DNA from 2 places in the Peribacillus sp. FSL H8-0477 genome. Region 1 is predicted to be linked to the other one. Evidence: a T-box and tRNA genes for the amino acid it is inferred to sense, from the RefSeq annotation. Region 1 holds a T-box; the other holds one or more tRNA genes.
What was found. The T-box of region 1 lies ahead of glyQ (glycine--tRNA ligase subunit alpha). A T-box ahead of a tRNA ligase gene usually reads a tRNA of that ligase, here a tRNA-Gly.
Positions count from the first base shown of each region.

Region 2: it has a tRNA-Gly gene. The T-box ahead of glyQ (glycine--tRNA ligase subunit alpha) is inferred to sense a tRNA for this amino acid. The anticodon was not compared.

Region 1 covers NZ_JBBODE010000001.1:1,145,805-1,157,691, reverse strand. The annotation lists gene floA (flotillin-like protein FloA) at 1-401, shown strand, start outside; gene MHI18_RS05995 (hypothetical protein) at 429-914, shown strand; gene yqfC (sporulation protein YqfC) at 983-1,267, shown strand; gene yqfD (sporulation protein YqfD) at 1,286-2,473, shown strand; gene MHI18_RS05980 (PhoH family protein) at 2,477-3,439, shown strand; gene MHI18_RS05975 (HD family phosphohydrolase) at 3,578-5,722, shown strand; gene ybeY (rRNA maturation RNase YbeY) at 5,719-6,189, shown strand; gene MHI18_RS05965 (diacylglycerol kinase family protein) at 6,173-6,571, shown strand; gene MHI18_RS05960 (cytidine deaminase) at 6,612-7,010, shown strand; gene era (GTPase Era) at 7,003-7,932, shown strand; gene MHI18_RS05950 (YqzL family protein) at 8,030-8,167, shown strand; gene recO (DNA repair protein RecO) at 8,203-8,970, shown strand; T-box leader at 9,042-9,217, shown strand; gene glyQ (glycine--tRNA ligase subunit alpha) at 9,291-10,178, shown strand; gene glyS (glycine--tRNA ligase subunit beta) at 10,175-11,887, shown strand, end outside.
Region 2 covers NZ_JBBODE010000002.1:659,345-671,231, forward strand. The annotation lists gene MHI18_RS14930 (zinc-dependent alcohol dehydrogenase) at 1-1,113, shown strand, start outside; gene MHI18_RS14935 (HAD family hydrolase) at 1,232-2,017, shown strand; gene MHI18_RS14940 (YbjN domain-containing protein) at 2,267-2,683, shown strand; tRNA gene MHI18_RS14945 (tRNA-Gly) at 2,858-2,931, shown strand; tRNA gene MHI18_RS14950 (tRNA-Gly) at 2,948-3,021, shown strand; tRNA gene MHI18_RS14955 (tRNA-Gly) at 3,036-3,109, shown strand; gene MHI18_RS14960 (ABC transporter ATP-binding protein) at 3,267-5,024, shown strand; gene MHI18_RS14965 (B3/B4 domain-containing protein) at 5,070-5,738, opposite strand; gene queG (tRNA epoxyqueuosine(34) reductase QueG) at 5,849-6,982, shown strand; gene MHI18_RS14975 (amidase domain-containing protein) at 7,113-7,976, shown strand; gene trmL (tRNA (uridine(34)/cytosine(34)/5-carboxymethylaminomethyluridine(34)-2'-O)-methyltransferase TrmL) at 8,053-8,541, shown strand; gene nfsA (oxygen-insensitive NADPH nitroreductase) at 8,644-9,393, shown strand; gene MHI18_RS14990 (response regulator transcription factor) at 9,697-10,368, shown strand; gene MHI18_RS14995 (HAMP domain-containing sensor histidine kinase) at 10,365-11,702, shown strand; gene MHI18_RS15000 (ABC transporter ATP-binding protein) at 11,860-11,887, shown strand, end outside.

The DNA of each region.
Region 1 (11,887 bases):
AAAATCCAGATATGATTTCTCAAACTGTACTAGGTAAAGGCCTTGATGCGGGTACTGCATTTGAAATCCTCTCGATTGATATTATGGATGTTGATATTGGTAAAAATATTGGTGCGATGCTTCAAACTGACCAAGCTGAAGCAGATAAGAAAATTGCGCAGGCGAAAGCAGAAGAACGTCGTGCAATGGCTGTTGCCGAAGAACAAGAAATGGTTGCTCGTGTTCAAGAGATGCGTGCAAAAGTTGTTGAAGCTGAAGCCGAAGTACCACTTGCAATGGCTGAAGCGCTTAAATCTGGAAACATGGGTGTCATGGATTATATGAACATTCAAAACATCTCTGCTGACACAGATATGCGTGATTCCATTGGAAAAGGAAATAAAAAAGACAAAGATAAGTAAACAGTAATGAGGAAGGAAGGTGTTTGAATGGAGGTCCTCATTGACTTTTTCGTCAGAAACCCTTGGCTGCTTATTATTGTGATTGGGATTATTTCCTCGCTTTCGGGGAAGAAAAAGAAACCGGAACAGGAACAGGAACAAGGTCCCAACCGGCCGGCTAGACCACAGCAGCGGCCAACTGTACGAGAGGTATATCGTCAGGCGATGCAAGAAATAACGGAAGCTTCTAAGCCTCAGGTGGATGAAGCTTCGACGCTGATGGAGGAAGAGTTTTCTCGGAACCAAGAGCAAAAAGCTGACTTAGAGCGGGCGAAGCTGTATCAGAAGAAGCAGCAGCTTGAACGAATAAAAGCGGCTAAACCTGTGGTTTCTATTGAAGATAACAGCAGTCCGATCTATAACACGAATTTACAATTCGATCAGCAGCGATTAGTTGATGGAATCATCATGTCCGAAGTACTTGGGCCGCCGCGTGCTAGAAAGAATATGAACCGTTCTGGTGTTAGGCGTTAAATCTGAAAAATAACTGTGCTAGAACCCTCTTTTATCTCATACATTGAGATGAAAGGGGGTTCTTTTTTATGACGCGAACTTGGAGGCAACGCTTTAAGCAACTAGTCGTACGCACAATGGACCTTCCTCAAGATGTCATAATGGACCTGCCGCGAATTACGATGATCGGTCAGTTACATATTTACATCGAAAATCACCGAGGGCTGCTTGCTTTTTCGGAAACTGAGGTGAGACTGATGCTTAAACATGGTCAGCTTTTAATCAGTGGAAGTGCTCTCGTCATCAAGACGATTTTACCTGAGGAAATTTTAATTGAAGGTAAGATCGATAAGGTGTTATTTATAAACGAGTAATCTTGGGGAGGTATACCCTTGAAGAATCCATGGACAAACTTACTGACAGGCGTGGTAAAGGTCAAGGCAAATGGTAAGGGAACAGAACGTTTATTAAATAAATTGATCAAGGCTAACGTTCACATTTGGGATGTAAAGCGTAAGGATGCGGAATCCATTATCTTTACAATCGACTATTCTGAGGTTTTTAAGCTTAGGCAGGCGGTTCGTAACAGCGAGTGCAAGGTATCTTTTATATCTGGAAGCGGCGGCCCTTTTTTCCTTAAACGAGTGCAGAAAAACAGCGGCTTTATTGTCGGGTTACTCGCTTTCTTATTGTGTATATTCATTTTGTCCAATATGGTGTGGGGAATCAAAATTTATGAAGCGGATCCGGCTACAGAACATGAAATTCGAAAAGAATTGGATTCGATAGGTGTCAAAGTCGGGAAGATTCAATTCTTTCTGGACAGTCCAGAGACGATTCAGCGGAAACTGACTGAATCCATTGGAAGACTGACGTATGTAGGGGTGGATTTAAAAGGGACAATCTATCACCTAAAAGTTGTTGAGAAAAAACAACCAGAGGAAGTTATTCGGACAGGTCCTCAACATTTGGTGGCTAAGAAAAAAGCGATTATTACCGATATGCTGGTCGAGAAAGGACAAGCTAAGGTTAATGTTCATGATTATGTCACGAAAGGCCAGTTACTCGTCTCCGGCATTATTGGTAGAGAAGAGAAGCCTGAAGTGGTTTCTGCTACAGGGAAAATTATGGGCGAAACATGGTATAAGGCTACGGTTAAAATGCCGCTGAAAACACGATTTTCTGTGTATAACGGGGACGAATATAGTAACTATTACCTAACAGGGGGAGGTTATTCCCTTCCGGTTTGGGGATTTAGTCATCCAACTTATAAGCAATTTGAAGAAGAAACAGTCAGCCGTCCTTTTCATTTTTTACAATGGGAGCTGCCAATCGGTTTCAAAACAAAAACAAAAAGAAGTAAGGAAGTCATCGTTCGTGAGTACACAAAAGAACAGGCGGTTGTTCAAGCAAAGATGATGGCTAAAAGTGATTTGGAGAAAATACTGGACGAAGATGCGAATATCGTTGGAGAGAAAATTTTGCATGAGCGATTCGACAATGGTAAAATTATCTTATCGATTCACTTTCAGGTTATAGAAAATATTGCGACTGGGCTACCAATCATTCAAGGAGACTAACGAATGTCAGAAGATGTGAAAGTTATCAATTTAGAACTTGAATCACCCAATGAAGCATTAGCTCTTTTGGGCAATGGAGATGCGAATGTAAAAGTTCTTGAAAATGAGCTGAACATATCCATCATTACAAGAGGCGAAGCAATTGCAGTCGCAGGTGAGCTGTCTCAAGTAGAGGCTGCACAAAGTATTTTAACAGCATTGTTATCCGTGATTCGCCGAGGAATTAACATTAGTTCAAGAGATGTGGTTTATGCCATAGAATTATTTGGTAAAGGGACAATTGAATATTTTAGCGACCTTTATGAAGAAGAAATATCTCGGACTGCTAAGGGAAAGATTATTCGGGTTAAAACACTTGGTCAACGACATTATATCCATTCAATCCGCAAACATGATCTCGTATTTGGGATCGGTCCTGCAGGTACAGGAAAAACCTATTTGGCGGTTGTGATGGCGATTAACGCCTTGAAAAACGGCGAGGTTAAACGAATTATCTTAACAAGGCCGGCTGTAGAAGCAGGAGAGAGTCTAGGCTTTCTTCCAGGTGACTTGAAGGAAAAGGTTGATCCTTATTTAAGACCGCTGTACGATGCCCTTCATGACCTCCTTGGGCTGGAGCAAACACAACGAATGATCGAACGAGGCACGATTGAGATTGCTCCGCTTGCTTATATGAGGGGCCGAACACTAGACGATGCTTTTGTTATTCTAGATGAAGCGCAAAATACGACTCAGGCACAAATGAAGATGTTTTTAACAAGACTTGGGTTTGATTCGAAAATGGTCATCACGGGTGATCGTTCGCAGATTGATTTACCAAAGGGTGCCAAATCCGGGCTGCTGCGAGTAGAGGAAATCCTAAAAGGGGTTAAAGGCATTTCGTTTATTTATCTAGAGCAGAGTGACATTGTACGTCATCCACTAGTTGCCAGAATTATTTCTGCGTATGAAGAAGCGAATGAATAAGCATGTTCTGACCGTCATTTTTGGCGGTTTTTTTGTACCTCTTCACTAGGAAAGATGAAAGTTAATGAAAAAACTGTTATGATTTTACATAATTACTTTAAATTACATCTTTGTCTGTGGTTGACAGGAGGGAAAGCTTTGGGAAACGTACAGCGATATCTGGCGAAAGTAAAGGAACTGTTAGGAAATAGGCTGTTTAAACTGTTGTTATTTCTTTTGGTTGGCGTATTCAGCTACATAATGATGGTCTCGAATGTTACTCCTGAGAAAATAAATGTAAAACTGCTGGAGCCTGCTGAACAAACCATTAGAGCTACAAAAACGGTTGAAGATACATATCAAACCGAGTTAGAAAAGGATGAGGTAGCGAAGCAAGTTCCAGATGCATATACCTTGAAAAAAGAATATGCCCAGAATAAAGTTGATTTGATTTCTTCGATATTTGATTCGGGCCTTGAGGTCAAAAAAGAAATAGAAGATGAAGATGTAGAAAAGGCTAAGGAAAGTATTCCTGAACAGGCAGAGTCGTTGAAGGAAAAACTGACGGAAGAGGTAGCGAATGATCTTTCTGACTCAGTCTTCACCTCGCTGGTTAAGGCAAGTGAGCAGGAATTAAGAATTTCGAAGGACCTGACCATCACAGTCATTAATAAGGTCATGACGTCGTCTATTCCATCTAATGAAGTTGAAAATGCTAAGAGAAGGGCTGAAGAGGATCTGAAGCTAACCAGCCTCACGAAAGAAATGAAGCGAACGTCCATTGAGCTGGCACGATATGCGATTATTCAAAACTACTTTTTTGATCAAGAAAAAACAGAAGAGCAGCGGAGAAAGGTCATTGAAAGTGTCGAACCCGTGAAGATTCTTCAAGGGCAGATTATTGTTGAAGAAGGGCAATTAGTTGATCGTGAAATATATAGACAGCTTGAATTAGCTGGTTTCTTGAATGCGGAGGACAGTGTGCTTCCTTTCCTTGGTTTAGCATTATTTATCTTTGTTCTGATGGGTGGGTTTTATTACTATTTCCGCAGTCCAGATGCTGTGAAAACCAGTCAAAGTAATCAGATGCTGATCTTTATCATTACCTTTATGATAACGCTTGGAACAATGAAAATTATTAGTATGGTTGAGGAATTAAAATATGGTGAAATCTCATTTTTCTTTCCAATCGCTATGGCGGTTATGTTGGTAAGAATATTGCTAAATGAGCGGTACGCTATTGCGATGGCGGTTATTCTGGCCGGTTTTGGGACAATCCTCTTTAATGTCCATATACCAGGGAATTTAAACTTCTCTGTAGGTCTTTATTTTTTACTCAGTGGAATCAGTGCGATCATCATTCTGTCTAAGCGAAATTTTCAAGCTAAATTACTACAAGCAGGTCTTTTGCTTTCGGGGATGAATATTGTCATATTATTTGCGATTTTATTGATTACAAATGGTCATTATTCAGAGATTGAATATCTTTTCTATGTGCTGGGAGCTGGTATTTCCGGAATTGGGTCTTCAATCTTGACCATCGGTTTGCTGCCGTTTTTTGAAGCAGGTTTTGGGATTTTGTCCTCTTTAAAGCTGATTGAGTTATCGAATCCAAATCACCCGCTGCTGCGAAAAATACTAACCGATGCGCCTGGCACCTATCATCATAGCGTAATGGTTGCTAACTTGGCAGAAAGTGCCTGTGAAGCCATTGGGGCAAATGGGCTGCTTGCACGAGTTGGCTGTTATTATCATGATATTGGCAAAACACGCCGGCCGCAGTTTTTTATCGAAAATCAGCTGAATCAGGATAATCCACACGATAAACTGCCGCCAGGAACAAGTAAAGATATTATTATTGCTCATGCTGTTGATGGTGCGAATATGCTTAGAAAGGCAAAATTCCCGACTGAAATTGTTGATATTGCTGAGCAGCACCATGGAACAACCCTCCTAAAGTACTTTTATCATAAAGTGTGTAAAGATGGAGTAGAAATTAATGAAGCAGAATATCGTTATCCAGGCCCGAAAGCCCAAACAAAGGAAATAGCTGTTATTGGCATTGCTGACAGTGTTGAGGCGGCCGTTCGTTCCATGAATCATCCTACACAAGAAAAGATCGAAGAATTAGTCAAACAGATTATAAATGATCGAATACATGACAAACAGTTCGCAGAATGTGATATAACTATGAGGGAATTAAGTATAGTTCAGGACTCTTTATGTGAATCATTACATGGGATCTTCCATTCACGAATAGAGTACCCGGAACTGTCTAAATTAGAACAGAAGGTGAAAGCATGAAGGTAGTTATTGATTTTTTAGATGAAACCAACGAAGTATCGGAAGCAGCAATCATGCTCGTAGACAACATACTTCAATTTGCAGCTGAAGCAGAGTCAATCGAAGAAGGAAGCGAGCTGTCTGTTTCCTTTGTTGACAATGCTCGTATTCAAGAAATCAACAAGGAATTCCGTGAAAAGGATGCAGCCACAGATGTTATTTCCTTTGCAATGGAAGAAATGGGAGAGGACGAGTTAGCGATTGTTGGTGCTGATATGCCAAGGGTTTTAGGGGATATTATCATCTCAATCGAACGAACGAAGGAACAAGCGGCTGAATATGGACATTCCTTTGATCGTGAACTTGGCTTTCTCGCGCTGCATGGTTTCTTGCATTTATTAGGATATGACCATATGACTAAAGAAGATGAAACAGTCATGTTCACTAAACAAAAGGATATCTTAGCGGCTTATGGGCTATCCAGGTAGAGATAGACGACACCCGCTTTATAAAAGTTTTGTGTTTGCCTTTCAAGGGATATTTGAGTCCATGAAAACGGAAAGAAATTTACAGATTCATTTCACCGTCGCTGTGATTGTCGTATTTTTTGGTTTTTTCTTCAAGCTTTCGACCGTTGAGTGGTTGTTTGTATTGCTTGCCATTGCGGGAATTCTCACGCTTGAATTACTTAACACGGCAGTAGAACGAGTCGTGGACTTGGCGACAGACCAAGTTCATCCGCTGGCTAAGCAGGCGAAGGATTTCGCAGCAGGTGCGGTTTTGATTTATGCGATATTTTCTGTCATTATAGGGTTATTAATCTTTGTACCAAAAATTATTGATTACTTGGATCAATCAATAAGTCTTTAAAAAATAAACGTTTGTGAGTACAATGAGAGGGAGATGTGAAATGGAAACATCCCGTTTAATTGAAGAAGCAAAGATTGCACGAGAAAGAGCGTACGTACCTTATTCTAAGTTTAAGGTTGGCGCGGCTTTGTTGACCACTGATGGAAAGGTGTACCATGGCTGTAATATCGAAAACGCTGCGTATTCTATGTGTAACTGTGCAGAGCGTACGGCGTTATTTAAAGCTTACTCTGAGGGAGACAAGGAGTATGCGGCTATTGCAGTTGTGGCTGATACGCCAGGTCCGACTGCTCCGTGCGGGGCTTGCCGTCAAGTCATTTCAGAGCTGTGCCCGCGCGATATGAAAGTTATTTTAACAAACTTAAACGGAGACATCAAAGAACTTACAGTAGAGGAATTGCTTCCAGGAGCTTTTTCACCGGAGGATTTAAATGGATAAATTAGTAAGCGATACACAGGTAAAAGGATTTAAATCAGGTTTTATTTCGATTATTGGCCGTCCAAATGTCGGTAAAAGTACGTTTTTAAACCGCGTAATCGGGCAAAAAATTGCCATTATGAGCGATAAACCGCAGACAACACGTAATAAGGTTCAAGGGGTATTAACAACTAACGATTCGCAAATGATCTTTATCGATACACCAGGTATCCATAAACCAAAACATAAACTTGGCGATTTCATGATGAAGGTTGCTACGAATACACTTAAAGAAGTCGATTTAATTCTCTTTATGATAAATGCGGTTGAAGGTTTAGGACAAGGCGATCAATTTATCATCGAAAAGCTGCAAACAACAAAGACGCCTGTTTTCTTAGTGGTTAACAAAATCGATCAGCTGCACCCAGATGACCTGCTGCCATTGATTGAAAAATACCAAAAGCTATACCCGTTTACCGCAATTGTTCCAATTTCAGCGCTTGAAGGAAATAATGTGGAAACACTGCTTGAACAAATTAAAGTACACCTGCCAGAAGGACCGCAATTTTATCCAGCTGACCAGGTAACTGATCATCCAGAGCGTTTTATTATTTCTGAATTAATTCGTGAAAAGGTATTGCACCTTACACGGGAGGAGATTCCACATTCAGTAGCAGTGGCAATCGATTCGATTAAGAAAATGGATAATAGCGATACCATTAATGTAATGGCAACGATTGTGGTTGAACGTGATTCCCAAAAAGGCATTGTTATCGGCAAGCAAGGCAAGATGCTTAAAGAAGTGGGCACGAGAGCAAGAGTTGATATTGAGAATCTGCTGGGTTCTAAGGTCTTTCTTGAAATGTGGGTAAAGGTTCAAAAAGATTGGCGTAATAAAGCGTCACAGCTGCGTGACTTTGGTTTTAATGAAGATGAATATTGATAATTAACAAAAATTACGTCTCATGAAAATCGATACAAGGGTCAAGATAATCTTAAGGTCGGAGCCTTAAATTTGCTAGTCGGAAGGTGGGCTTAAAATGTTGAATTTTACCTGGAACGTGTTCAGCCAAACTGGTAATTTGGATACGTATCTTCTATTCAAGGAGATAGAGGTGGAAGGACAAGACAAACCCGATACAGACGAAGATCTAGCTTTAATGGATTCTATCTCTTAGATGATTCTTGGTCCTGGATTTGGTGGTGGCTTACCTTGCTTCAAAAATGTGAAGGTATCGTCATACGGCGGACTGATTATGGAGAAAACAATAAAATAGTCACTATATATACCCGTGAGTTTGGAAAGATTGGTGTGATGGCACGGGGTGCTCATAAACCGAGCAGCCGGCTTTCCGCCGTCACCCAGCTTTTCTACTACGGGTATTTTCTATTTATGCCTTCAAAAGGACTCGGCGGCTTACAGCAAGGGGAAATGATTGATTCAATGCGTTCGATTAGAGAAGACATTTTTGCAACGGCCTACGCTTCGTATGTCGTTGAATTGCTTGATAAAAGTGTCGATGACCGAACAGCGAATCCCTATCTTTTTGAGTTGCTGCATCAAACGCTGCATTATATCGATGAAGGCTATGATCCAGAAGTGTTAAAGTTTATTTTTGAAATGAAAATGCTTCAGGTTAACGGGTTGAATCCAGTTCTCGATCAATGTGCGGTTTGTGGAACAACTGAGGGAGAGTTTTCCTTTTCTATTAAAGAAGGCGGCTTTATCTGCCAGAAATGCTTGCAGCGCGATCGATATCATTTAAAAATTTCGCAAACAAGCGTTAAACTTCTTCGGCTGTTTTATTACTTTGATTTATCCAGGCTGGGCAATATTTCGATTAAACCGGAAACAAAGAAGGAACTACAGAAGATAATAGATGCATATTATGATGAATACTCCGGTCTGCATCTTAAATCAAAGAAATTTCTTAAGCAGATGGATGCGATGAAGGATGTCCTCGGTAAGCGGGAAACATAACTTTATGAGAATTTTTCTTGTCGCTGTTGACAATAGGATTGCACATCGTATAAAATTCTAAACATAAACTTATTCGTGCGTTGATGGAAAGTAGTACCTGAACTCATTCATAAAAGCGAACCTGGGATAGTGTAAGCCGGGGTATGAAAAGTCAGCGAAGGCATTCTGGAGCATTTAGAGTAATAAAAGAGGCCGTATTGACATACGGCAATTAGGGTGGAACCGCGGGTAAACTCTCGTCCCTATGCTAAGGCATAGCGACGGGAGTTTTTTGTTATTTAAAAAGTCCCAGTCGACTATGAAAAATTCGGAGGTGCGCAATGAATATTCAAAACATGATTTTAACTTTACAGCAGCATTGGTCCAATCAAGGTTGTATCTTAATGAATGCTTATGATGTAGAGAAAGGTGCAGGAACAATGAGTCCATATACGTTTTTACGGGCAATCGGACCTGAGCCGTGGAGCGTGGCGTATGTAGAGCCATCTCGCAGACCCGCTGACGGACGTTATGGTGAAAACCCTAACCGGCTTTATCAGCATCACCAATTTCAAGTGATTATGAAACCTTCACCTGACAATATTCAGGAACTTTACTTAGAATCTTTAAAGAAACTGGGAATTAATCCGCTTGAACATGATATACGTTTTGTTGAAGATAACTGGGAAAATCCGTCGCTTGGTTGTGCTGGACTGGGCTGGGAAGTGTGGCTTGATGGGATGGAAATTACTCAATTTACGTACTTCCAGCAAGTAGGAGGACTTGAGTGTAAACCCGTTTCAGTTGAAATTACGTATGGTATCGAACGGTTAGCTTCATACATTCAGGATAAAGAGAATGTCTTTGATTTGGAATGGACCGAAGGCTTTACTGTTCGTGATATCTTTGGGATGCCTGAATATGAACATTCAAAGTATACATTTGAAACGTCTAATTTAGAGATGTTGTTCCAACTATTTACGATGTATGAAAAAGAAGCTCATCGTCAAATGGAGGAAGGGCTCGTACATCCTGCTTATGATTATGTACTTAAATGCTCTCATGTCTTTAACCTTCTGGATGCTAAAGGAGCAATTTCGGTTACGGAAAGAACGGGCTATATCGGCAGATGCCGTAATCTTGCACGGAAGGTTGCTAAAACCTTCTATGATGAACGGGAAAAGCTTGGCTTCCCAATCTTAGCTAAGAAAGGAGAGGAAGAAGCATGAGTAAACGTGATCTTTTAATTGAAATTGGCCTTGAAGAAATGCCGGCACGATTTGTATCAGCTTCTATCGCACAGCTTTCAGATAAAATTCAGAAGTGGTTAAATGAAAATGCCATTGAATTCGGAGATGTGACCCTTTATTCAACCCCACGTCGTTTGGCTGTGATGGTTACAGATACTGCTGAATCGCAACGCGATATAGAGGAAGAAGCAAAAGGGCCAGCGAAAAGAATTGCTCTTGACGCAGAAGGAAATTGGTCAAAAGCGGCGATTGGCTTTACTAGAGGAAATGGTCTAACGGTGGAAGATATTTATTTTAAAGAAATAAACGGTGTTGAGTACGTGCACGTGAATAAATTTACGAAGGGGCAGCCAACCATCCAACTGCTTCCTGAACTGAAATCAATTATTACGGGCATGACATTCCCTAAAAACATGCGTTGGGCTGACCAGGAGCTCCGCTTTATCCGTCCAATTAAGTGGTTGACCGCTCTCTTTGGTCAAGATATTATTCCGTTTGAAATCGCTGGTGTTGAAACAGGACGCGAAACGAAGGGGCATCGATTCCTGGGTGGAAATGTCTTTATTGAAGCACCAAAACAATATGAAGCCGCTATGAAGCAGGAATTTGTTATTGCAGATGCGAATGTCCGCCGTGAAATGATTCTTGAGGGCATTAAAAAGATAGAAGAAGAAAAAGGCTGGATTATTCCTGTTGACGAAGATCTTCTAGAAGAAGTAAATAATTTAGTTGAATATCCTACTGTTCTTTTCGGTAGTTTTGAAGAAGAATTTCTTGAGCTCCCACAAGAAGTATTAATTACTTCAATGAAGGAGCACCAACGTTACTTCCCAGTCAAAGATAAGGATGGAAACCTCCTGTCCTTCTTCGTTACGGTTCGTAATGGAGATGACCGTCATCTAGACAAGGTATCAAAAGGGAATGAGAAGGTACTAAGAGCGCGCTTATCGGATGCTGCATTCTTCTATAAGGAAGATCAGAAAAAGGATATTGCTGATGCTTTGAAGAAATTAGATAACATCGTCTATCATGAGGAAATTGGTACGCTTTCTGAAAAAACAAATCGTGTCAAAAAACTGACAGAACTGCTGGCCGATCGATTGAATCTTACAGAGGAAAAAACGTATGCTGTTCGTGCAGCTGAAATTGCGAAGTTCGATTTGGTAAGCCAAATGGTGTATGAATTCCCAGAGCTTCAAGGATATATGGGAGAAAAATATGCCTTGTTAAAAGGTGAACCTAAAGAAGTAGCAGCGGCTATTAATGAGCATTATATGCCAAGACATGCTGATGATGCTGTTCCTCCTTCAACGATTGGTGCTGTGTTAAGTCTTGCGGAGAAGCTGGATACCATTACTTCTTTCTTTGCAATTGGTACAATCCCGACGGGTTCTCAAGATCCTTACGCACTAAGACGTCAAGCTAGTGGAATCGTTCAAATTTTATTAGAAAAGAAATGGGCGCTTTCGCTTGAGGAAATCTTGGAGATAGCACTTGCGGAAATTAAAGGATCAGATTTCATGAAACAAAGTAGTGAGGAAGTTCTTAAAGAGCTGTTGAATTTCTTTAGAGCCCGCATTAAGCATGCACTTAGTGATGTTGGTATTCGTTATGATGTGATTGATGCACTGATTCATGGTGAGATTGGACAATTAGCTAAACTTGCTGAACGTGCAGCTGTTCTTGAT
Region 2 (11,887 bases), on a different contig from region 1:
AAGGATATTCAAGTTAAACAAGTAGAAGATCCAAAACTTCAAATGAAAGATGATATTATTGTGCGGATTACTTCGACAGCAATTTGTGGTTCGGATCTTCACATTTATCAAGGTGCGCTGCCTGCGCAGAAGGATTATGTCATTGGTCATGAACCGATGGGAATCGTAGAAGAAGTAGGTCCAGAGGTGACTAAAGTAAAAAAAGGGGACAGAGTGGTTCTCCCGTTCAATATTGCTTGCGGTCATTGTTTTTATTGTGAGCATGATATGGAAAGTCAGTGTGATCATTCAAATAGGAATGAAGATATTGATACAGGTGGATACTTTGGGTTTACGGAACGTTATGGTAATTATCCAGGTGGACAAGCTGAATTTTTACGTGTACCGTATGGAAACTTTATGCCGTTCATAATCCCTGAATCGTGTGAGCTTGAAGATGAGGCAGTTTTGTTTATGTCAGATGTTCTTCCCACTGCCTATTGGTCTGTTGAAAATGCTGGTGTGAAAAAAGGAGATACAGTAGTCGTTCTTGGATGTGGTCCAATCGGATTAATGGCACAAAAATTTGCCTGGATGAAGGGAGCAAAACGAGTTATTGCCGTTGATAATCTTCCTTATCGATTAAATCGTGCCAAGAGTATGAATAAAGTCGAAATATATAATTTCGATGAGTATAACAATATGGGAAGTTACCTTAAAGAAATAACGAGCGGCGGTGCAGATGTTGTTATCGATTGTGTAGGAATGGACGGAAAAAAATCTGTGGTTGAAGCCGTTGAGCAAAAGTTGAAGCTGCAGGGAGGTACGTTAAGTGCAATAGATATTGGATTGAATGCAGTTCGGAAATTTGGAACGATTCAACTGACTGGTGTGTATGGATCTAAATATAACATGTTCCCGCTAGGTAATTTATTTGAGAGAAATATTAATCTTAAAATGGGACAAGCACCAGTGATTCATTTAATGCCGAAGATTTTTAACATGATTACAGCTAAGGAATTTGATCCAACGGAGATTATTTCTCACAAAATTCCACTAGAACAAGCAAGCGAAGCCTACAAAATATTTAATGATCATGAAGATGAATGTGTAAAAGTCGTTTTAAAACCATAAATAGTGTAGGACTTTCCTCAAAGGCAGAATGCTTTTGAGGATTTTTTCTTTCTTGACGGGTTAATGTAGTTTATCATTAAGTTGAGGATTACTGGGGTACATAAGGGGGATGTCAGATATGGTAAAAGCAATCTTTTTTGATTTGGATGATACACTGCTTTGGGATCAACAAAGTGTAGCAAAAGCTTTTGACGCTACGTGCAGGGCAGCTGGTCAAAAATTCGGCATCGATGGCAAGCAGCTTGAAGAAGCGGTGCGGAGAGAAGCACGTGAGCTGTATGCATCATATGAGACGTATGAGTTTACACAATTAATTGGAATAAATCCGTTTGAAGGGCTTTGGGGGAACTTCCTTGATGATGAAGTGAATTTCCGAAAGATGAAGGAAATTGTTCCAGGTTATCGTAAAGATGCTTGGACAGGAGGCTTGCAAGCATTAGGAATCGACAACCCTGACTATGGTAAAGAGCTTGCCGAAATGTTTCCGCTTGAACGAAAGAAAAATCCAATCGTGTATGATGACTCCTATGAAGTTCTGAATCAGTTAAAAGAAGAGTACCAGCTGCTATTGTTAACAAATGGTTCACCGGATTTACAGCATACTAAGCTTGAAATTACGCCAGAATTAGTCCCTTATTTTGATCAAATAGTTATTTCAGGTGATTTTGGCCGCGGTAAACCAGACCCAGGGATTTTTGAGCATGCCCTGAAGCTGATGAATTTGAAAAAAGAAGAAGTGATAATGGTGGGAGACAATCTAATGACGGACATTCTTGGGGCATCCAGAGCAGGGATTTCTTCCGTATGGATTAACCGTCATGAGAAGGAACGTAATCATGTTATACCTGACTATGAAATAATTAATTTACACGAACTTTTCCCTATCTTAGCAAAATTAAAATAATTTTGTCGAAAAGGGTTTAGTTTTGAAAGCAGCGGGTATATAACTAGAATAACCACACCTTTGAAAAGAACGTTTAGGCGTGTTTAAAAAAGCAGCGGATGCCAGAAACATGGGGCATCCGCTGTTTTTTGTGGTATTTAAATCAGGATTAACCATAAAAGTAGTTTATTAGATTAATTTCGCTGAAAAGTCTGTAAATTTGGAAGGATTCGGTATAAAATATAAAGTATACAGAGAGGTGAGGGTTGTATGTCAAGCGCAGTGAAATTCAGAAATTTCTTAGGCAGAGAAAAAATACAAATGGAAGAAAAGCAGAATCAAGACGGGTCAACTTTTTTTAGAGCTGAGCAGAAGCTGAAGGATGGCTGGAAAGTTATTATTGGCTGTGCTTTTAATGAAAGAGGAGACATAGCTGATCTATTCTGTTTCAATGTAGCCGAAATTAAAAATCCAGAAAAGAAGACGGCTATCTATGAGCTTATTAATCAATTTAATACAGATTACCGATATTCTAAGTTTTATGAAGAGGATGGAATAGTATCCATTCGGTATTCTTATTTGGTTGAGGGCGAACTCAATGCAGATGTTGCTTTTAGAAAATTAATTATGCTGCTTGAAACAGCAGAAGAATCGTATCCGAAATTCATGGAAGTCATTTGGTCTTAAGCTTTTAGAAAAGTTCTTTTGCATGCAGAGGAGCTTTTCTTTAGTTTTAGAGAGTCATAAGTCCGATATGTTTGCATAAAAATAAATAGAAAGTCTGATTATGGGGTTGCATATCTTTAGAAAAGGGACTATAATTAATTCTGTTAAGTTTTTCGACAAGATTCAACAATATCTGCGGGTGTAGTTTAGTGGTAAAACCTCAGCCTTCCAAGCTGATGATGAGAGTTCGATTCTCTTCACCCGCTCCATAAAAAAATCATATATGCGGGTGTAGTTTAGTGGTAAAACCTCAGCCTTCCAAGCTGATGATGAGGGTTCGATTCCCTTCACCCGCTCCATAAAAATCATATATGCGGGTGTAGTTTAGTGGTAAAACCTCAGCCTTCCAAGCTGATGATGAGGGTTCGATTCCCTTCACCCGCTCCATACATATCACAACGCAGTTTTTCGTTACATATGAGAACGAAATATTGCGTTTTTTCTTTGTGCATACCATTATGGTGTGTTTTTTTTGTTTTCAATATTTGTAATAAACTTGGATTTTGCCTATAATTTAACTAATTGTTGGGGTGGAGGAAAATGAATGAGTGAGGTAAAGGTGGAACCGAAAGCTAATTGGCGGTCGTTTTTTGTACTATTAAAATCCGAGAAGCTCCCGATTGCAATGATTGTTTTTGTAATCGGATTAAGTCTGTTGGAAACAGGAGCCGCGTTAATTGTCCCCTTGTTTACAAAAGGACTTGTAGATCAGATGTCTGGAAGTGGAATAGAAACAGGCGTGATTATCCTGCTGTTGGCAGCATTTATTATTCAGACAGTCGCAGGTGGGGTTTCCTTTTATTTTTTAATGTACATCGGTGAGAATTTGGTCGCAGGTATTCGTCGGAAGTTATGGGACCATGTGCTGCGGTTACCTGTTTCCTTTTTTGATGCAAATCAATCAGGAGAAACATTGAGCAGAATTACCCAAGATACAACTACAATTAAGACTGTAATAACCAATCATTTGGTTACGTTTATTTCGGGAATTGTCTCTATTATTGGCTCTATAATCATATTATTTATGCTTGATTGGCGAATGACTTCTATTATGCTTGGAATCATTCCAATATCTTTACTAATTTTAATGCCTCTTGGAAGGAAGATGTATAAAGTATCTCGATCAACACAGGACGAGATGGCTTCTTTCAGCGGGAACTTGGGAAGGGTCTTAAGTGAAATTCGATTGGTCAAATCCTATAACGGTGAGGCACTGGAAAAGGAGAAAGGGTTCTCAGGAGTCGGAAAATTATTTCGTTTTGGGTTAAAGGAAGCAAGAATTCAGGCCGTTATTTCTCCCTTTATGACGACTATTATGATGATGATTCTGGTGATATTAATCGGTTACGGCGGAATTAGAGTAGCTTCAGGTGCGTTAACTGCAGGAACTCTTGTGGCTATTATTATTTATATGTTCCAAATTGTCGTTCCTTTCAGCCAGATGGCTTCCTTTTTTACTGCATTTCAGAAAGCGCTGGGGGCTACAGACCGGATTCAGCATCTGCTTAATTTAGAGCAAGAATCATACGCGGGAAAAGAAGGAGTCATGCATGGCGATTTAACCTTTGAACAGGTTATGTTTTCGTACGAACACTCAAAACCTATATTGACTAGCGTGTCTTTTACAGTACCTGCAACTAGTACAATCGCATTAGTGGGTCCAAGCGGTGGTGGTAAAACAACTATTTTTTCACTGATAGAGCGATTTTATCAACCAGACAGCGGAACTGTTACAATAGGCGGTGTGAAAATCTCTGATATAGACCTTTCGTTATGGCGGTCACAAATTGGGTATGTATCACAAGATAGTCCCGTTATGACAGGGACTATTAGAGATAATATCTGTTATGGAGTAGGCAGGGATATTACAGACGAAGAAGTTCGGCACGCGGCAAGTATGGCGAATGCCAACCGTTTTATTGAAAAATTGCCAAACCGTTATGACACAGAGGTTGGGGAACGAGGAGTTAAGCTGTCAGGGGGACAAAGACAGCGTATTGCTATTGCCCGGGCTATCCTGCGGGACCCGCGTATTCTCTTGCTTGATGAAGCAACATCTAATCTGGACAGTGAGTCGGAGCAGTTGGTGCAGCATGCAATTAAGAACTTAATGAAAGGCCGTACGACATTAATTATTGCCCATCGGCTGTCAACGGTTATTGAAGCCGATCAATTATTAGTCCTAGAAGATGGTCGGATTACAGGGCGGGGAACGCATCATCAATTGATAGAGAGCCATACTCTTTATAAGAAACTGGCTTCACAACAGCTGCAATTAGATTTAGCTAGTGTTGAGGACTAAAAACGCCCAAATTAAAAATGGGCGTTTTTTTTCCTTATGCAGCATTCAGCAAGAAAGGACTTGATAGGAACCTTCTCCGCCGTGTACTTGCAAAAACATATTCATGAGTGATTTTGTCAACTGATCGCCTTCCTCAATGGAAATAGACGATTTTAAGTAGATGATTTGAAGGGCTTCAGTCGTTTCTTCTGTTACCTTGGTTCGGATTGAATCGATATATGGACTCCCAAAAGGACCCAAATCATCAGCTGATGTAATCATATTATGTAGGGAATTAGTGCGGCTGTTCAATCCCGTATATTCTTCATTAGGATAACCAATCCTGATGGTGATTCCTGTCTTAAGCTCAGCCAGATCATAAATGCCGATTGGTACTTCATATTGAAGGGAGAAAAAGGTATTTAAATCTATGGCTGAATGGACGGGTAGAAGATAATTCTGTTTTTTAATTCTTCTGTACAAAGCTTCTACAGAAGGTCGGTAACGGGAAGGATCGGTTCCGGCTGCTTTAAAAATTTGGCGCCATTCTCTAAGACCAGAAAAATCGGTCAGTTCTTTATCTAGTAAATCAAAATAAAGGGATTCCTGAAACAATTGAAGTCTCCCTTTGACCATTTGTGGTGATGGGCCTACTTCTATGCCAGAATATTGGATAATGCCAGCCTTAAAACCAGGGACTTTCTTACAGAGTTCAGGATGAATCGAGATTTCCATACGTTACACCTCCAAAAATACTTGAAAGTAGTTTATCATAGATACCAATGGTTTAAAAAGTTGTTGTTCCATTTGGTAGTGATAGTAAGCAACGAAAAGAGGCATAATTCGTGGATTTTCAAGCACTTAAACAAGAATTGATTATATATAGTAAGGAAATTGGCATTGATAAGATTGGCTTCACGACAGCGAATACTTTTGATGAAATGAAAAATAGACTTCTTCGGCAGCAGGAGCTTAACTATCAATCAGGTTTTGAAGAGCCTGATATTGAAAAACGGGTAAATCCTGCTTTGGTAGTACCAGAAGCTCGTTCTATTATCTCAATTGCGCTGGCGTATCCCTCAAAGCTGAAAAATCCTCCTCAAAGTAAGAGGGGAGAGAGGCGCGGAATTTTTTGCCGTGCGTCTTGGGGAACAGATTATCATACGGTGTTACGAAAAAAAATGGCACTGCTAGAAGAATTCCTGAAAGAGAAAGTACCAGAGGTAGTCATTAAATCTATGGTAGATACTGGGGAGTTGGTGGATCGAGCTGTAGCTGAGCGTGCGGGAATTGGCTGGAGCGGAAAAAATTGCTCAATTATTACCCCGGAGTTTGGTTCATATGTGTATTTAGGGGATATCATTACGAGTCTTCCATTTGAACCGGATACGCCCATGGAGGATCGCTGTGGAGAGTGCAATAAGTGTGTGGATGTATGTCCGACTGGAGCACTGGTTCAAGGTGGTCAGCTTGATTCGAGCAAATGCATAGCCTTTTTAACACAAACAAAAGGATTTCTTCCGGATGAATACCGAACTAAGCTTGGTAACCGTTTATATGGATGTGATACATGTCAAACCGTTTGTCCCGAAAATAAGGGGAAGGACTACCATTTTCATGAAGAAATGGAACCTGATCCTGAACTTGCTAAACCACTGCTGCGTCCGTTATTAACGATGAGTAATCGCGACTTTAAGGATAAATTCGGTCATGTATCTGGATCATGGCGAGGAAAAAAACCAATTCAACGTAATGCCATTATCGCTCTTGCTCATTTTAAGGATGAAACAGCATTACCTGAATTAATGGATCTGGTAAGAGAGGATCCACGTCCTGTGATTCGAGGAACTGCGGCTTGGGCCATAGGTAAAATTGGCGGGGATGAAGCATATCTGGCATTAAAGCTAGCTAAGAGTGAAGAACAGGATCAAGAAGTTCTCCAAGAAATTGAAAAAGGATTACAAATGCAGGATAAATAATGATTGGCTGGTCTCTCCGCATAACTTCGGAGAGGCTTTTTTTATGAGATCGATATTTCCTTACCATTTTGAAACTTTTAACAAGCTGTCATTCATACATTGAAGTAAAAGATGACAAGGAGGAAGCAGATTGAAAGAGCAGCTAAAAGATTTACTGGCCGTGCGTGTGCAGCTTTTGGTTATTGATGGGGATGGTGAAAACGGAAGCGATAGGTTAGTGAATAAACGGGCATGCCTTCGAACGAGAGATGCAGAAATTGTGAGGGTCCAAGCAATTGGACGTATTATAAATGATACAGAAAAGGGCGATGAACATTGGTTGGATTACCAGGTGCATTTTAAATATTTAATCAAGCACGGGACATTGTTTTATATTGAAGAGGAGCTGGAGCAGCGAAGAGCGTTATTTCATTCTGGAAAACTGAATGATGATTGGCAAATCCAACCTTCCTATCAAGAACGCGGCCCGGGTGTACCAGCTGTCGAATCAATACCGGAACGACTAAACTACCGATATAGTCGATTAAAGGCAGTTCAATATGCAGAGCGTTGGTGGAATGAATTTAATCCTGCCTATCCAAAATTTACGGACGATTGTTCAAGCTTTATTTCTCAATGTCTTCATGCTGGAGGCATACCTATGTGGGGGAGTCCGAAGAGAAGCACTGGCTGGTGGATGAGCGGAACGGTATGGAGTTATAGCTGGACTGTTGCTAATGCTCTTCAGCAGCTCTTGGATAGGGGGCAGGGGATTCGGACGAAGGAAGTACAACGCCCAGAAGAGCTTGATTTAGGCGATATCATTTGTGTGGATTTTCAGGGTGACGGCCGGTTTGATCATTCGTTGATTGTTACGGCTAAGGACCAAAATGGTATGCCGCTTGTAAATGCACATACAACTAACAGCAGGCATCGTTATTGGGCGTATGAGGACTCTACGGCATACACACCAAATATTAAATATAAATTCTACTTAATATTGGACGGTACCTAAAGAACTTGTTCTGTTTTTTCAACGTTTATTTAGTGATATACTATGTGTTGAAGAAAAAACAAGAGGTGAAAAGAAAGTGTCCATACATGTAGTTTTATACCAGCCGCAAATTCCTGCGAATACCGGAAATATATCGAGGACTTGTGCAGCTACTGATACAACGCTTCATATGATCCGCCCTCTAGGCTTTTCAACAGACGATAAGATGTTGAAAAGAGCAGGACTTGATTATTGGGAACATGTGAAAATTCATTATTATGATTCATTAGAAGAATTTTTTGAGAAAAATGCAGGCGGAGAGTACTTTTATATAAGTAAATTTGGTGAGAAACCACATACCACTTTTGATTTTAGTGATCAAAATAAAGAGCATTATTTCATTTTCGGACGCGAAACCACTGGTCTTCCAAAAGATTTAATTCAAGATAACCTTGATCGTTGTCTGCGCATCCCAATGACGGATAAAGTACGTTCACTTAATTTATCCAATACCGCAGCTATTTTGGTATATGAAGCATTACGGCAGCAAGACTATCGCAATTTAGATATCATAATGAAAGATTGAATCTAACGTTGTGCGAGGAGGTTGGTTTATCTTTGCACAACTGATTCATTAGTGATTCTTTGGGGAACAGAAAAGGGAAGGATACTTCTGGAGGTGATGGTCATGAATAAATTAGTTGAAACGATTTTAGATCATAGATCAATTCGATCATTTGAGGACAAGCTTCTATCAAAGGAACAAATTGAAACGATGGTTCTATGTGCTCAAGCAGCATCCACTTCAAGCTATATTCAAGCGTATACAATCATTGGTGTAACCGATCCTGAGAAGAAGGCCGCTCTTGCAGAAATAGCAGGACCGCAGACATATGTTGCAAAAAATGGCCATTTATTCGTATTTTGTGCTGACTTGCAGCGTCTTCAAAGAGCTGCAGAAATGGAAAATGCTGATGTGACAGAAGCACTTGAAAGTACGGAGAAATTCTTAGTTGCTTCTATCGACGCAGCATTGGCTGCACAAAACGCTGCTATAGCAGCTGAATCAATGGGATTAGGCATCTGTTATATTGGAGGTCTGCGTAATAATCTGTCGGAAGTATCGAAACTTTTAGGAATTCCTAAGAGAGTCATTCCACTATTTGGGTTAGTAGCTGGGTATCCAACGAATCCTTCTGCCAAAAAACCAAGGCTTCCTCTTGAAAACATTTATCATGAAAATGAGTACCAAAGTGACCCTGAAATTTTCAATGAACAGTTAGAACAATTTAACCGGATTATCCGATCGTATTATCTTAAACGGTCAAATGGTTTGCGTAAAGAAAATTGGACATGTCAAATGACGGCTATGCTTGGGAAAAAATCAAGGCTGTACTTGAAGGATTATATCGAGAGCCAAGGGCTGAATAAACGGTAAAGAAAAGAGCTGCCAATAAAGTTGGCAGCTCTTTTATGTATTTATGCGTGTGGCTTATCGTTATAACCTGCAGTGAAGATTGCAGCTAAAAACGTAATAGAAACAGCAACAATAATGACTGTACCCATGTGGCAGCCCCCTTTGTATTGTATTGTCCCAAATTATAGTATAAAAATAGTATACCCCAATTTCCATCTGTTGTGAACGTGAGCAGCAGATTTTCTTTCATATCCAGTCTTTTCTTTTTCATAATAGTTAACTAAACTAGTAATAAATAGAAAAATAAAAGATATGGAGTATACTATGACGAGAATTTTATATATAGAAGATGATGCGGATATAGGGAAATTATGTGAAGATGATTTAGCAGAAAGAGGATATATAGTACATTGGCTTAAATCAGGAGAAGAAGCGCTGTCTTTTGAGGAAAATGTAGAAATAATCATTTTAGATGTGATGCTTCCTGGACTGGATGGGTTTACAGTAGGACAGAGGCTTAAACAAAGGTATCCGCATACCCCGATTCTTATGTTATCAGCTCGTTCAAGTGTGGATGATAAACTGTATGGCCTGCAATTTGCAGATGATTACCTAACGAAACCTTTTCATCCAGATGAATTGGCCGCAAGAATTGAAGTTCTGCTCAGAAGAATAGGCCAGATTACGGAGAGTGACCTAGAAATTGCTCATCTGAAGATTAATCTCCATCAAAATCAAATTCTTGATCGTCGTACCAATCAAGAAATTCTCTTAACAGGAAAACAATTTCGCATCTTTATGTATTTTCTGAGACACCCCAATCAGATTTTATCAAAGGAGCAGATTTACGAGGCGGTTTGGGGTGAAGCATTTATCGTTGGAGATAAGTCAGTGATGGTTCATATTCGACACATCCGTGAAAAAATTGAAGAAAGGCCAGGTTTTCCAAAAATTATTGAAACGATCCGCGGGCTGGGCTACCGGGTACGCCAATGAGATGGTTTCAGTCATTATTAACGAGATATGTACTGATTATTTTTTTAGCAATCATTATTTTGCCCTTTTCGTTTCCGTTGACGTCATTACTGATGCTGCCGTTGAGAGAAGGAGTGTCGACTAGTTATCAAAGCGGATCTACTTTGGAAAAGAACGTAAAAAAAACGGCAAAAGAGCTGGATGGTGCAGACATAGCGGATGTAGACCAACAGGTGAAAAACATTCAAGCGTCTTTCAAAAAGGCAGATATCTTTTGGGTAGATGCTGAAGGAAGGACGCGCCAAAATGCTTATCAGAATGATATTCCTGAGATTTGGTCCGCAGGGTACACTGTTGAGTTTATGAAAAAAAATCGGGGTTCTGATGCAGATCCATATACGCTGGTAACGATGCTGGGGAAAACTAATAAACAGGGATTCATTGTTACGCAGGTTCCGCGGAATCTTATGAAAACCAACGATGAGTTACTATATCAAAAATACAATCTACTCTGGATTATCGGTATTTTTATCATTCTATGCGGCTTTATCTTTATTTCTTTCATTTTCTTCTATCGCATTCGTAAACGGTTACTAAGGGTTCAGAATGCAATGACGATACCGACAGAAAATGGGATTCCTTCGCCGTTGGTCATTGAAAAAAGAGACGAAATTGGTCAATTAGAGGAATCTTTTAATAATATGATTGGTAAGTTGGAAGTGAGTCGTGAGCGAGAAAAAGAGGAAGAGGAATTGAGGAGACAGTTAATTGCAAATCTATCTCATGATTTACGGACACCTTTAACAACAATAAGGGGACATGCTTTTCGCCTTAAAAGAGAGCCATTAACGAATCAAGGACATTCTTCACTAGCATCCATTGACGCTAAGGTGGATTACTTGGGACAATTGATTGAGAACTTAATGAGTTATACACTCCTTTCCTCAGGGAAATATCCGTTTCATCCGGAGCGTATAGATGCAGCGAGGATCGTCCGGTCGTCAAGTGCTGCTTGGTACCCAGTCTTTGAAAAGGAAGGATTTATCATTGAATTAGATATTATCGATACGCCAATATTTTGGACCATTGACCCTCAATGGTTTGAACGAGTACTTGATAATGTATTTCAAAATGTCAATCGTCATGCGGTTTCTGGTAAGTATATCGGGATCACTTTTAATCATTTGGGTCTTAGTGTGAGTGACCATGGAAAGGGAATGGACGGGCAGTCGGCGGCAAAAGGTGCAGGTATTGGCTTATCGATTGTTACTATGATGCTTAAGACTATGAAGTTGGGTTTGACCATTAAAAGTGGTGAATCAGGAACGATGATTACCATTCAACCTCCTCATTGATTTTGAATAAGTACGAGAAGACTGCTGACTCTATTGTGTCGGCAGTCTTTTTTAGTACGTTTACTTGTTTCTTAACCAGAATTTAACCTTTCCAGATATCTCCTTTTAACCTAGGCGTTTTATGATTAATCTAGAGGTGAGATTTGTGGAAAAGTTTATGATTCAAACAAAGGGATTAACGAAGA